Regions from separate parts of the Cryptosporangium aurantiacum genome, predicted to be linked through region 1. Evidence: riboswitches for the same ligand, from Rfam matches in the RefSeq annotation. Region 1 holds a riboswitch; the other holds the start of a gene.
What was found. A riboswitch is a leader RNA that binds a small molecule or an ion and turns the genes downstream of it on or off. The one in region 1 is predicted to bind cyclic di-AMP.

Region 1 (5,239 bases):
GGCTGATCAGCCCGGTCACGCCGCGTCGGCCCCAGCGGAAGAGCGCGTAGACCGCGCAGTCGCCCAGCCAGGCCGACGCGGCGGCCAGCACGATCACTTCGATCAACGACACGCCGCCGTTGTGCACGGCCAGCACCGCCGCGGCGCTGACCACCGCCCCGGTCGGGATCACCGGAACGATCGCGCCGAGCAGCACCGCGATCACCAGCACGGGGTAACTCGCGGACGCCGCGTCGGCGAGGCGGTCGGGCCAGGCGGTGGCGATCGCCTCGGCGGACGCGAGCGTCATCGTCTGCCCGGTCATCGCGGCTCCACCCGGCACCCCGGCTCGGTGTGCAGGATGCGGGTGGGCAGGCCGAGCTCGGCGACCGCCTGTGCGTAGCGCCGCGGCGGATCGATCAGGTGCGCTCGCATCCAGCGGCCGATGCCGAACGGGTGCAGCGTCCCCCAGTGGATCGGGACCGCAACCCGGGGGCGGAGGCGCCGGGTGGCTTCGGCCGCGCCGCGCGGGTCGAGGTGGCCGGGCCCGAGGTTCGGGCCCCAACCCCAGACAGGGATCAACGCGACGTCGAGACCGAGGGCCCCCAGATCGTCCATCTCGTCGAACTGGTCGGTGTCACCGGCGAAGTAGACGCGCGTCGACGCGCTCTCGATCAGATAGCCGAGCGCCAGGGCACGCGGGCCGAACGGCGTCCGGAAACCGTCGTGCACGGCGGGCGTGGCCGTGATCCGCACGCGCCCGACGTCGTGGAACTTTCCCGGCGAGAGTTCGACGATCTCCCGGAAGCCCTTGCGGTAGAGCAACTCACCGGCGCCCTCGGGCACGACCAGGAGCGTGTCGGTGCCGAGGCGGCGCAGCGAGGCCAGGTCGAGATGGTCGGCGTGCAGGTGCGAGATGCAGACCGCGTCGACGTCCGCGTGCAGGGCCGGGTCGAGCGGGGCCGCAACCCGCCGCAGGACGCTCGCCACCCGCGGCAGCAGCACCGGGTCGGTGAGCACACGGACGCCCTCGGTCTCGACCAACACCGTCGAATGGCCGAGAAAGTGCATCGTGGGAAGAGGGGCGTCGCTGTTCACTGCCCCTCCTCCCCGCGGTCGGCGCACCTGCCACCACGGTACTCCGCGCGGCACGCGGAGCCGTGGTGGCCGACCGTCAGGAGCTCAGGTCGTACGCGGTTTCCGGGATGAACGAACCGGCCGAGCCACTGCACCCATCCGACTCGCCGGGGCGCTTGACCCAGAGGTACGCCGCCACCTTGGGGTCGCCGGTCGCGGTGGTGGGGTACTTCCCGAGCTTGCGGCCTGCCGGGTCGCACCATTCGCCACCCGCCGGTCCGGCGCCGTTCCGAGACGTGTCGACGACCATCTGGCCGCTGCCGAGCGAGGCGAGCACCCGCTTGCCGTAGGAGACCTCGCTCGAACTGGTGTTGTAGTTCGACGTGTTCAGCGCGATGCCGTCGCCGTACTGCCCGGCGCCGGCCTGCTTGGCGCGGCTCGCTGCCTCACCGGCGTCGATCCAGGCCGAGTGGCCGACGTCGTAGAAAACGCGGGCCTTCGGGCTGGCCTGCTTGATCGTCTTGCCCGCGTACTCCAGCAGGTCCAGCCGCTCCTGCTGCTGGTCGGCGGAGAGACACGTGGTCAGGTGCCCGAGCGCGTCCGGCTCGAGGATGACGATCGACGTGCCGGAACCCAGCCCGTCGGCGAAGTTGTTGATCCAGGTGCGGTAACCGTCGGCGCTGTCGGCGCCACCCGCGCTCGCACCACCGCAGTCGCGGTTGGTCATGTTGTAGGCCACCAGCACCGGCACCTTGCCGCGGGAGTGCGCCCGGGAGGTGTAGCCCCGCACGTCGCTCTCGACCTCACCGGGGTTGTTCGCGGCGAGCCAGTGCGCCTGCGGCTGTTCGGCGATCCGCTCGCGGATCACGGCCGCCCTGGGGTCGCCCGAGTTCGCTTCCACCCACTCGACGGCCTGACCCGAGGGGTCGACGAACAGCGAACCGAGCGGGCCCGCGGCCGGCTTGGTCGGCTTACCGGTCGGCGCGGGAGACGCGGGTAAGCCCGGCGGCAGCGCGATCGAGGACGGCGTCGGCGAGGCGCTCTCCGGCGTCTCCTCCTTGTCGCCGCCCACCTGGCAACTTACTCCATTCAGAGCGAACTGGGCGGCGTCAGGTGCCTTCCCCTGCGGGTGCCAGCCGGTGAACCGCAGCGTGAGGGTCTTGCCGGGCTCCAGCCGGACGCTGTCCTCGCCCGCACGGACGGTCACCAGACCGTCGTCCTGCTGCCACTCGCCCTCCCAGCCCTTCACGACGGCCTTACCGCCGTCGAAGGACCAGTTGACGTTCCAGTTCTTCACCGGGTCTTCGCCGGTGTTCGTGACGGCGACCTCGGCGGAGAAGCCGGTCGACCAGGTATGGCGCACGGTGTAGGCCGCCGCACAAGAATGGTCGGGTTCGCTAGTGGCGTTTGCGGCAACCAGGCTGGTACCACCGATCACCACCACGGAGCAGAGCGCGGCTACGCCTACTCCTGCGGTGAGGGCTCGGCCGTTCGCACTGCCGCGGCGGTGCCGAGCGAGGTACGGGCCGGCGCGAAGACCGGCCCGAGAAAGCAGGCCGGCACGTGGAGCGTCGGTCATGGACCTCATTTTCACGGTCACGACCACGAACGCCCACTGTCACAGGCGGTACTTAGTGAGGTGTTAAGGGACCACTACGCCACGGAGTGAACCGACCCCCTAGGGTTACACGGCCGATTCGGACTGAAACCTATAGACCACTCCAATTCGCTGTGTCGCACGTTGACAGCGGTGGCTGTGCAACCGGGACAGCGGTATGGGCCTTAATGGTCACCGCGACACCTTTCGCATATCACGGTGCGGTAACTTGGCATTCACCCGATTTTGTGGTTCTGTCTTTTTCGTCCGTTCACCGCGGACCTCGCGCCCGGCTACGCCGAATCCTGCCCCGGGCGACGAGGACTTCGAACCTCGGGCAGGAGCGGGGGACCCAACTTCCGGTGTCGCAAGTTGACGCCTTGGGGTGAAGCCACGCACCGCGTGGCCGGGCCGACTCAGCCCGAACCCGACAGCTCACCTCGTAGGCGTGGAGAGGGTCGGATATGTCTAAGGAGTCTTCCCATCCCACCCAGCTCAGCGCCGAAGGCTCGCCACGTGCGGGCGGACGGCATCGGGCGCCAGGGCGCCTGAGCCCGCTCGGTCGAAGCCTGGCACTCGCCGTGGCTGCCGGCCTAGCGGGAATCACCCCGCTCGTGGCCGGTGCATCACCGGCCCACGCGGACGTGAACTGGGATGCGATCGCGCAGTGCGAATCCGGCGGGCGTTGGAACATCAACACCGGCAACGGCTACCAAGGCGGACTGCAGTTCAGCCCGTCGACGTGGCGCTCACACGGGGGCGGTAAGTACGCGGCAGGGGCACACAACGCCAGCCGGTCCGAACAGATCACCGTCGCCAGGCGCGTACTGCGCAGCCAGGGCATCGGCGCCTGGCCTACCTGCGGCCGCAAGGGATACACCAAGAAGCGGTACCGCAGCAGCTGGTCCGACCAGGCCAGTCGGAGTTACAAGCGACAGGGTTACACCAAGAAGTACTCGAAGCGGAGCTGGGAGAAGAGCACCAACGAGTACACCGGGTACCGGTCGCACCGGTCCACCAAGTCCTGGCGCGGCGGATCGACCGAGAACCGGTCGTACCGCGGACAGGACGTACGGAAGCGCACCACGAACGCGGCACCGCGGAGAAGCGTCACCGCGCTCTCCCGCCCGACAGAGCTGCGCGACTTCGTCCCGAAGCGTCCGTTCGACGTGACCGCGCGTCAGACGACTGCTACACCGCGTTTCCCGAGCTACCTGGTCCGCCCCGGTGACAGCCTGGTGCTGATCGCCGTCGGCCACCGGGTGAGCTGGCAGTCGCTCTACGCGAAGAACCGCCGTGTGATCGGGGCGAATCCGAACGTCATCCACCCGGGGCAGAGAATCCTGATCGGATAGTGCTCGGAACGATTCGCTGATGACAGATCACCCGTGACGCCTGAGCCCCGGTCCGCCAGGACCGGGGCTCACCGGCGCCGGGCCGGGTCTACCCGGCTGACTCACTCGGGCTGAACGGGGGACTGCGGGCTACCGGACGCTCCAGCCATCATGGCTCTTCGCGCAGGTCGGCGGGTGGTAACTCGGCGGCGCTGCCGCCGGATGACCACAAAGGAGCGCCATGTCGGCCACCCCCGGCACGGTCGCCGACGAGCTGAGCACCTTGCTCGGTCGGCTCCATCGGACCCTGCGCCGCGCCGCCCGGAGCGACCTGCCGGACGAGCCGCTGCCCGCTGCGCAGATGGAGGTGCTGCGGGTGGTGCGGAGCAAACCGGGTATCGGGGTGAAAGCCGTGGCCACGGCGTTGGGCACTGCTCCCAACACGGTGAGCACGCTGGTCGGCGACCTGACCGCGGGCGGTTACCTGGACCGGTCCCCCGATCCGGAGAACCGCCGTGCCGTGCGGCTCACGCTGACCCCGGCCGCGACCGGCCTGATCGACGGCTACACCGACCACCGACGGCGCATCGCGCTCGCGGCGGCCGACCAGCTCGACCAGTCCGACCTCGACGCGCTGGCCGCGGCACTGCCCGCCCTCAACCGCCTTCTGATCCTGCTGGGTGGTTAGCGGGCTGCTCGCAGGAGGCGGGTGGGGTTTTCGGGGTCTTCGGGGACGTAGCGGGCAACGCCGACCTCGCCGATGGCCGGGTCGACGACCGGCACGTCCCGACGCTGCTCGGCGGCGGCCACCACCGCGGCGGCCTCCCGGGCGGTGAGCCAGCCCGCGGTCTCGGTGCTGGCCTCCTCCTGCCGCATCACCTCGACGTTCGCCCGGTTGCGCAGCGCCTCGATCGAGTCGTCCGGATAGAAGCACGCCCAGCCGACGATCTTGCCGCCGGCCTGGACCGGCGTGTCGACGCGGGAGCGATACGCGACCAGCGCCGCGCGTGCTTCCTCCGGGCGGATCGCGCCGACCTCCTGGTACCCGGCAGACGCTGTCTCCGCCGGCTCGGGGACGACCGGCAGCTGACGGGTCAGGTCGGTCGCCTGGGAGGCGCGCACCGGCTGGACCGGCTCGACGCTCTCCTTGTCCCACCAGCTCACCGGCGGCGTCGGTGCGACCGGGGGTGCCTGGGGCGCCTGGGGCGCCTGGGGTGCCGCTTGGGGCAGCTCGTCCGGCGGCGGTACCGCA
Region 2 (5,239 bases), on a different contig from region 1:
GTCCGGGATCAGCAGCTTGATCAGTGGCAGGAAGATCCGCTCGGTAGCCTTGCCGATCGGCCCGTCCTCCTGGGGCGGCTGGCTCGTGACGATCGACTGGTAGATCGGCTTGCGCTGCATCGTCATGCACTCGACGTGCAGTACCGGGAAGTCCTCGACCGGGGTGTAGAACCCGGTGTGGTCGCCGAACGGTCCCTCCGGGGCACGCTCGCCGGGCTCGAGGTAACCCTCGAGGACGACCATCGCGTGCGCGGGTACCTGCAGCGGCACCGTCAGGCAGTCGACCATCTCGACCCGTTCGCCGCGCAGGAAGCCGGCGAACAGGTACTCGTCGATGTCACCGGGCAGCGGGGCGGTCGCGGCGTAGGAGACCGCGGGATCGCAGCCGAACGCGATCGCGACCGGCAGCCGCTGACCCAGCCGCTCGGCGACCGCGTGGTGCGCGGTGGAGTCCTTGTGGATCTGCCAGTGCATGCCCAGCGTGTTGTGGCTGTGCTGCTGCAGGCGGTAGAGACCGAGGTTGCGGACGCCGGTCTGCGGGTGCTTCGTGTGGGTCAGGCCCAGGTTGTGGTAGATCCCGCCGTCGCCGGGCCAGATCTGCAGGCCCGGGAGCCGGTTCAGGTCGACTGCGTCGTCCTTGTAGACGACCTCCTGACACGGCGCGGTCTTCACCTTCTTCGGGGGGACGTTCTTCAGCTGGGTGACCTTGCCCAGCGCCTCGCGGAGGCCGCTGAACCCCTGCGGCAGCTCGGGCTTCAGCATGCCGCCGATGCGCTGCCCGATCTCGTCCAGTGCGTCGACGCCCAGGGCCATCGCCATCCGGCGCTCGGTGCCGAACACGTTCATGACGACCGGCATGTCGCCGCGCGTCGGGTTCTCGAACAGCAGGGCGGGCCCCCCGGTCCGCAGCACCCGCTGGGTGATCTCGCTGATCTCGAGCGTCGGGTCGACCGGTGCGGTGATCCGCTTGAGCTCACCGGCCTTCTCCAGCCGCTTCAGAAACTCACGAAGATCGGTGTGGGCCATGAGAGCCAGTATCCCTGGCCCGGGAAACACGTCCGGCGCCGACCCGAGGGTGGGTCGGCGCCGGCATGCGTAGTGCTACGGGCGGCCCGCGCCCGCGTACGGCATGTTGTTGATGCTCTCGACCTGCACCGTCTGACCCTCGGTGGGCGCGTGCACCACCTGGTTGTTACCGATGTAGATCGCGGAGTGGTGCAGGTCGCTGTAGAAGAACACGATGTCGCCCGGCTGCAGGTTTCCGCGCGAGACGTGTGGGATCGAGTTGTACTGCTGACGCGACGAGTGCGGCAGCGACACGCCGACCTGCTTCCACGCCATCATCGTGAGGCCCGAGCAGTCCCAGGAGCCGGGGCCGGAGCCGCCGAATACGTAGGGCTCGCCCTGCTGCGCCATCGCGAACTGGACGACCGTCGCGGCGTTACCGCTGGCCTGCCCGTTGTACGTGACGGTCGCGGGAGCGGAGCCGTACTTCTTGGCGTACGCGGTCCGCCGGATCTGCTCCCACTTGTCCTGGTCCTTCTTGATCAGCTTCTGCTGATCGTCGAGCTGCTTCTTCAGCCGCTCGGCGGTCTTGACCTGGAGGTCGACCCGCTGCTTGGTGTCGTCGTACTTCGCCTGGTACGCCTTCGCCTGGTTGATCGTGTCGCGCTGCTGAGACGACAGCCACTCGACGGCGGCCAGCTGGTCGAGGTAATTCGCCGGCGAACCGTTGGTGAGGAGCGACGACGAGAGCCGCATGCCGCCGTCGCGGTAGGCCGCGGCTGCGATCTTCCCGACCTCGGCCTGGGAGGCGTCGAGCTTGGCCTGCGACGCGGCGAGCTGACGGTTCAGCCCGGCCTGCTGCGTCTGGACGCGCTTCAGCTGGACCTTGGCACTGTTCATCTGCTCGTTGACGCGGTCCATCTTCACGCCGAGAGCATCGAGTTGCTTCTCGGCTTCGGAGAGCGACGGAGCCGCACTGGCGCCGCTTCCGGGTAACAGAGCCACGCTGAGAATCGCAGCGATGACGCTGACCAGGACGATGGGACGACGAGCGTGAGTCCGGACGGATCTCACCTGTGCGGCACTCCTCACTCCCCTCGGAACCGCCTACCGGGTTAGCTGACGGGTTCGGGCGGGAGCTGCCCTACCGCGCTACGGCGGATTCACCCCGAGATCTCGGATCCCCGGCTCGATCTTCGTGACGCTGCGATTCGGCGGCGAATTTCCGACGCCATCCTTGGTGAACGGCGGACGCTCGGAAACTCGTGGGTCACGGTAAGGCATCTGTGACTGGCTGGTCCAGCCTCGCCTCCGAATCCTAATGAAGGCCTAATCGGCGGCGACAACCCGTAGCTAGTCCACTCCGGAACGTCTGCTTAAGCGATTCTTAATGCGCTTTCGCCGACCCCTCGGCCGAACGGCGGAACAGTTCGACCACAAAGGACAGACGAACGGTGGACCCGCCGCCGGTAACTCCTGAGGCGGCCGATTCGCCCGATGCCTACCGCCCCAAAGCGTCCATTTGTAGTAATTTGTCGGAAACAGGAAGTGGACTGAGGGGGACAAAACGATGGCGCAGCAGACCGAGCACGAAGACGTGGTCGTCGTCGGCTGGCTCCGGGGGGACGACTACGAGGCCGCACTGGCGTACCGGCGACGGGACGAGCCCGTCCGAACGGACGATCAGCCGCCCGCCCCGGCGCCGACACCACCCGAGCGCTGAATCCCGTATTCCAAAATTAAGGTGCCGCTCTACAGACCCGAGTACGAGTGGAGCCCCGACACCGCGAAGTTGATCACGTAAAGGTTGATCATCATCGTCACGAACCCGAGCACCGCGATCGCGGCCGCTCGCGGTCCGCGCCAACCCGTCGTCGCCCGCGCGTGCAGGTAGGCCGCGTAGACCACCCAGGAGATGAATGCCCAGGTCTCCTTCGGGTCCCAGCCCCAGTACCGGCTCCAGGCGGCCTCGGCCCAGATCGCACCGCAGATGATCGCGAACGTCCAGATCGGGAACGCGAACGCGTGCAGGCGGAACGTCATCCGCTCCAGCCCGGCCGCGGCGGGCAGGTGCCGGCCGACCCCGAACGGGAAGCCGGGCGCCTTCGCCGGACGCCCGGCCGCGATCCGCCGGTCGTACCCCTCCCGCAGCAGGTAGAGCACCGAGAGCACGCCGCCGATCAGGAAGATCCCGACCGAGATCGACGCGGTCGAGACGTGGATCCAGAGCCAGTACGAGTCCAGCGCGGGCATCAGCGGCCCGGCGTCGACGTACAGCACGGTCCCGGCCAGACCCAGCAGCAGGACGACCGGCAGCATCACGAACATGCCGAGGTAGCGCACCGGACGCCGGGCCGAGACCACGAGCCACGTCACGGTGCCGACCACGCAGGCCACCGACACGAACTCGTACATGTTGCCCCACGGCACGCGGTCGGCCGCGAACCCACGCGCGGCCAGACAGCCGATCTGGGCCAGCGCGCCGATCACCGCCGCTGCCACCCCGAACCGGCCGAACCAGGCCGCCCGGCCGGCGGTGCGCGGCGGCTCAGCCGGCGGGGTCACCGGACCGGCCGGGGACACCGGAGCGTCCTCCGACGGGCCGCCGGCGCCGACCAGGACGCGTTTCGCACGCGCGGGCGCCGCGGCACGGGCCGCCACCACGCCCTTGCGTCCGAACGCGAACTCGACGGCGTAGCCGAACATCGCGATCGTGTACGCCACGATCGCGACGACGAGCAACGTGTTCGACAGATCGGCGAGCTGGGGGTCCGTCATCACGATCCTTCTTTCCCGACGGAAACGGGGTGTTTCGGGTCTGTGGTGCGTGCGGTCGACTCGATCCGATCGACGAGGCGCCGGAACTCCTCGGCGAACCGATCCGGGTCGGTGCGAGCGAGACCGCCGACCGTCAGCTCGCCGCCGGGCATCGCGCGGACGAAGAGCCGACGCCGCCGCACGGTGAGCGACGCGATCAGGCCGACCAGCACGAACGCGGACGAGACCAGCACGGTCATCTCACCGGGGTCGTGCCCGACCTGGACGGTCATGAACTCGCGGTAGCCGACGAACTGGAGCGTCGATCCGTCGTCGAGCGTCCAGACCTCGCCGACCGAGAGCTTCTTCGACCCGACCGACTGCAGCGCGCCGCTGTCGACCTGGTTCTGGTCGATCGAGTACACCGAGCGCGGGATGCCGGAGTCAAGGCCGGTGTCGCCGCGGTAGCCGACCAGCGTCACCGCGGGATCCTTCGGCTCCGGGCTCACCGACTGGATCGGCGGCCCGGACGACGGCGCGGTCGGCAGGAAGAAGCCGGTGAACGCCATCTGCACGTCCTGGGTCCGGGCGCTCGACTTCGGGTCCTGGTTGGCGTCCGGGAGGATGAACGCGCCCTCGCTGGTGAGCTGCGTGTCCTGCGGGAGGAACGCCGGGGCCTCCTCGAACACCGTGCCGTAGCGGTCGGTGTACTTCAGGACCGGCGCGTACCCGTGATTGATCAGGTAGACGTTGGCGCCGTCCAACCGGAGCGGGTGGTTGACCCTGAGGTCGTACGAGGCGTCCGGCTCGTCGGTGAAGGCCCGGTCGCCCTGGACGTACTTGACCTTGGCCAGGAAGTCCGAGGGCTGGCCGTTGGCCAGGTAGGTGCCCTGGAAGTCGTCGAGCTGGACGCAGAACGACGGGAGCGCCGCGTCGCGCATCCGGCTGCCGGGGGTGAACGAGTCGTAGGCCTGGACGGTGTCGCAGAACGTGTTGCCCTCGACGACCAGCATGCTGGCTTTCCAGCCCCAGAGCGAGCCGGACGCGACGCCGACCAGTAGCCCGACCAGCGCGATGTGGAATGCGAGGTTGCCGGTCTCCCGGAGGTAGCCCTTCTCCGCGCTGACCGTGACCGCGCCGGACTCCTCGGTGCGCACCACCGTGCGCCAGCGTGCACGGCGCAGCACGCCACGGGCGGCGGTGGCCACTGCCTGCGGATCGCCGTCGACCTCGCCCGCCGCCGAGAGTGGCAGCCGGTCGAGGTGACGCGGCGCGGCGGGCGGCCGCTTCACCATCGCGCGGGCGTGCACCCGGAGCCTGGGCACCAGGCAGCCGACCAGCGAGATGAACAGCAGTAGGTAGATCGCGGCGAACCAGGGAGACGCGAACACGTCGAACGCCGAGAACCGGTCGAGGAACGGCGCCAGCTTCGGGTGCTCGGTGAAGTACTCCTCGACCTTCGCCTGATTCAGCGACC

Region 2: linked by a shared signal. The riboswitch ahead of BUB75_RS32165 (C40 family peptidase) and the one ahead of BUB75_RS48075 (transglycosylase family protein) in region 1 are both predicted to bind cyclic di-AMP.

Annotation. Positions count from the first base shown of each region.
Region 1 covers NZ_FRCS01000002.1:265,238-270,476, forward strand. Annotated here, with positions in the region: gene BUB75_RS08075 (DedA family protein) at 1-304, opposite strand, end outside; gene BUB75_RS08080 (MBL fold metallo-hydrolase) at 301-1,077, opposite strand; gene BUB75_RS08085 (glycoside hydrolase family 6 protein) at 1,154-2,635, opposite strand; cyclic di-AMP (ydaO/yuaA leader) riboswitch at 2,941-3,116, shown strand; gene BUB75_RS48075 (transglycosylase family protein) at 3,268-4,008, shown strand; gene BUB75_RS08095 (MarR family winged helix-turn-helix transcriptional regulator) at 4,229-4,675, shown strand; gene BUB75_RS08100 (AAA domain-containing protein) at 4,672-5,239, opposite strand, start outside.
Region 2 covers NZ_FRCS01000012.1:159,358-164,596, forward strand. Annotated here, with positions in the region: gene BUB75_RS32160 (menaquinone biosynthesis decarboxylase) at 1-1,026, opposite strand, end outside; gene BUB75_RS32165 (C40 family peptidase) at 1,102-2,010, opposite strand; cyclic di-AMP (ydaO/yuaA leader) riboswitch at 2,095-2,232, opposite strand; gene BUB75_RS46610 (hypothetical protein) at 2,576-2,728, shown strand; gene ccsB (c-type cytochrome biogenesis protein CcsB) at 2,758-3,783, opposite strand; gene resB (cytochrome c biogenesis protein ResB) at 3,783-5,239, opposite strand, start outside.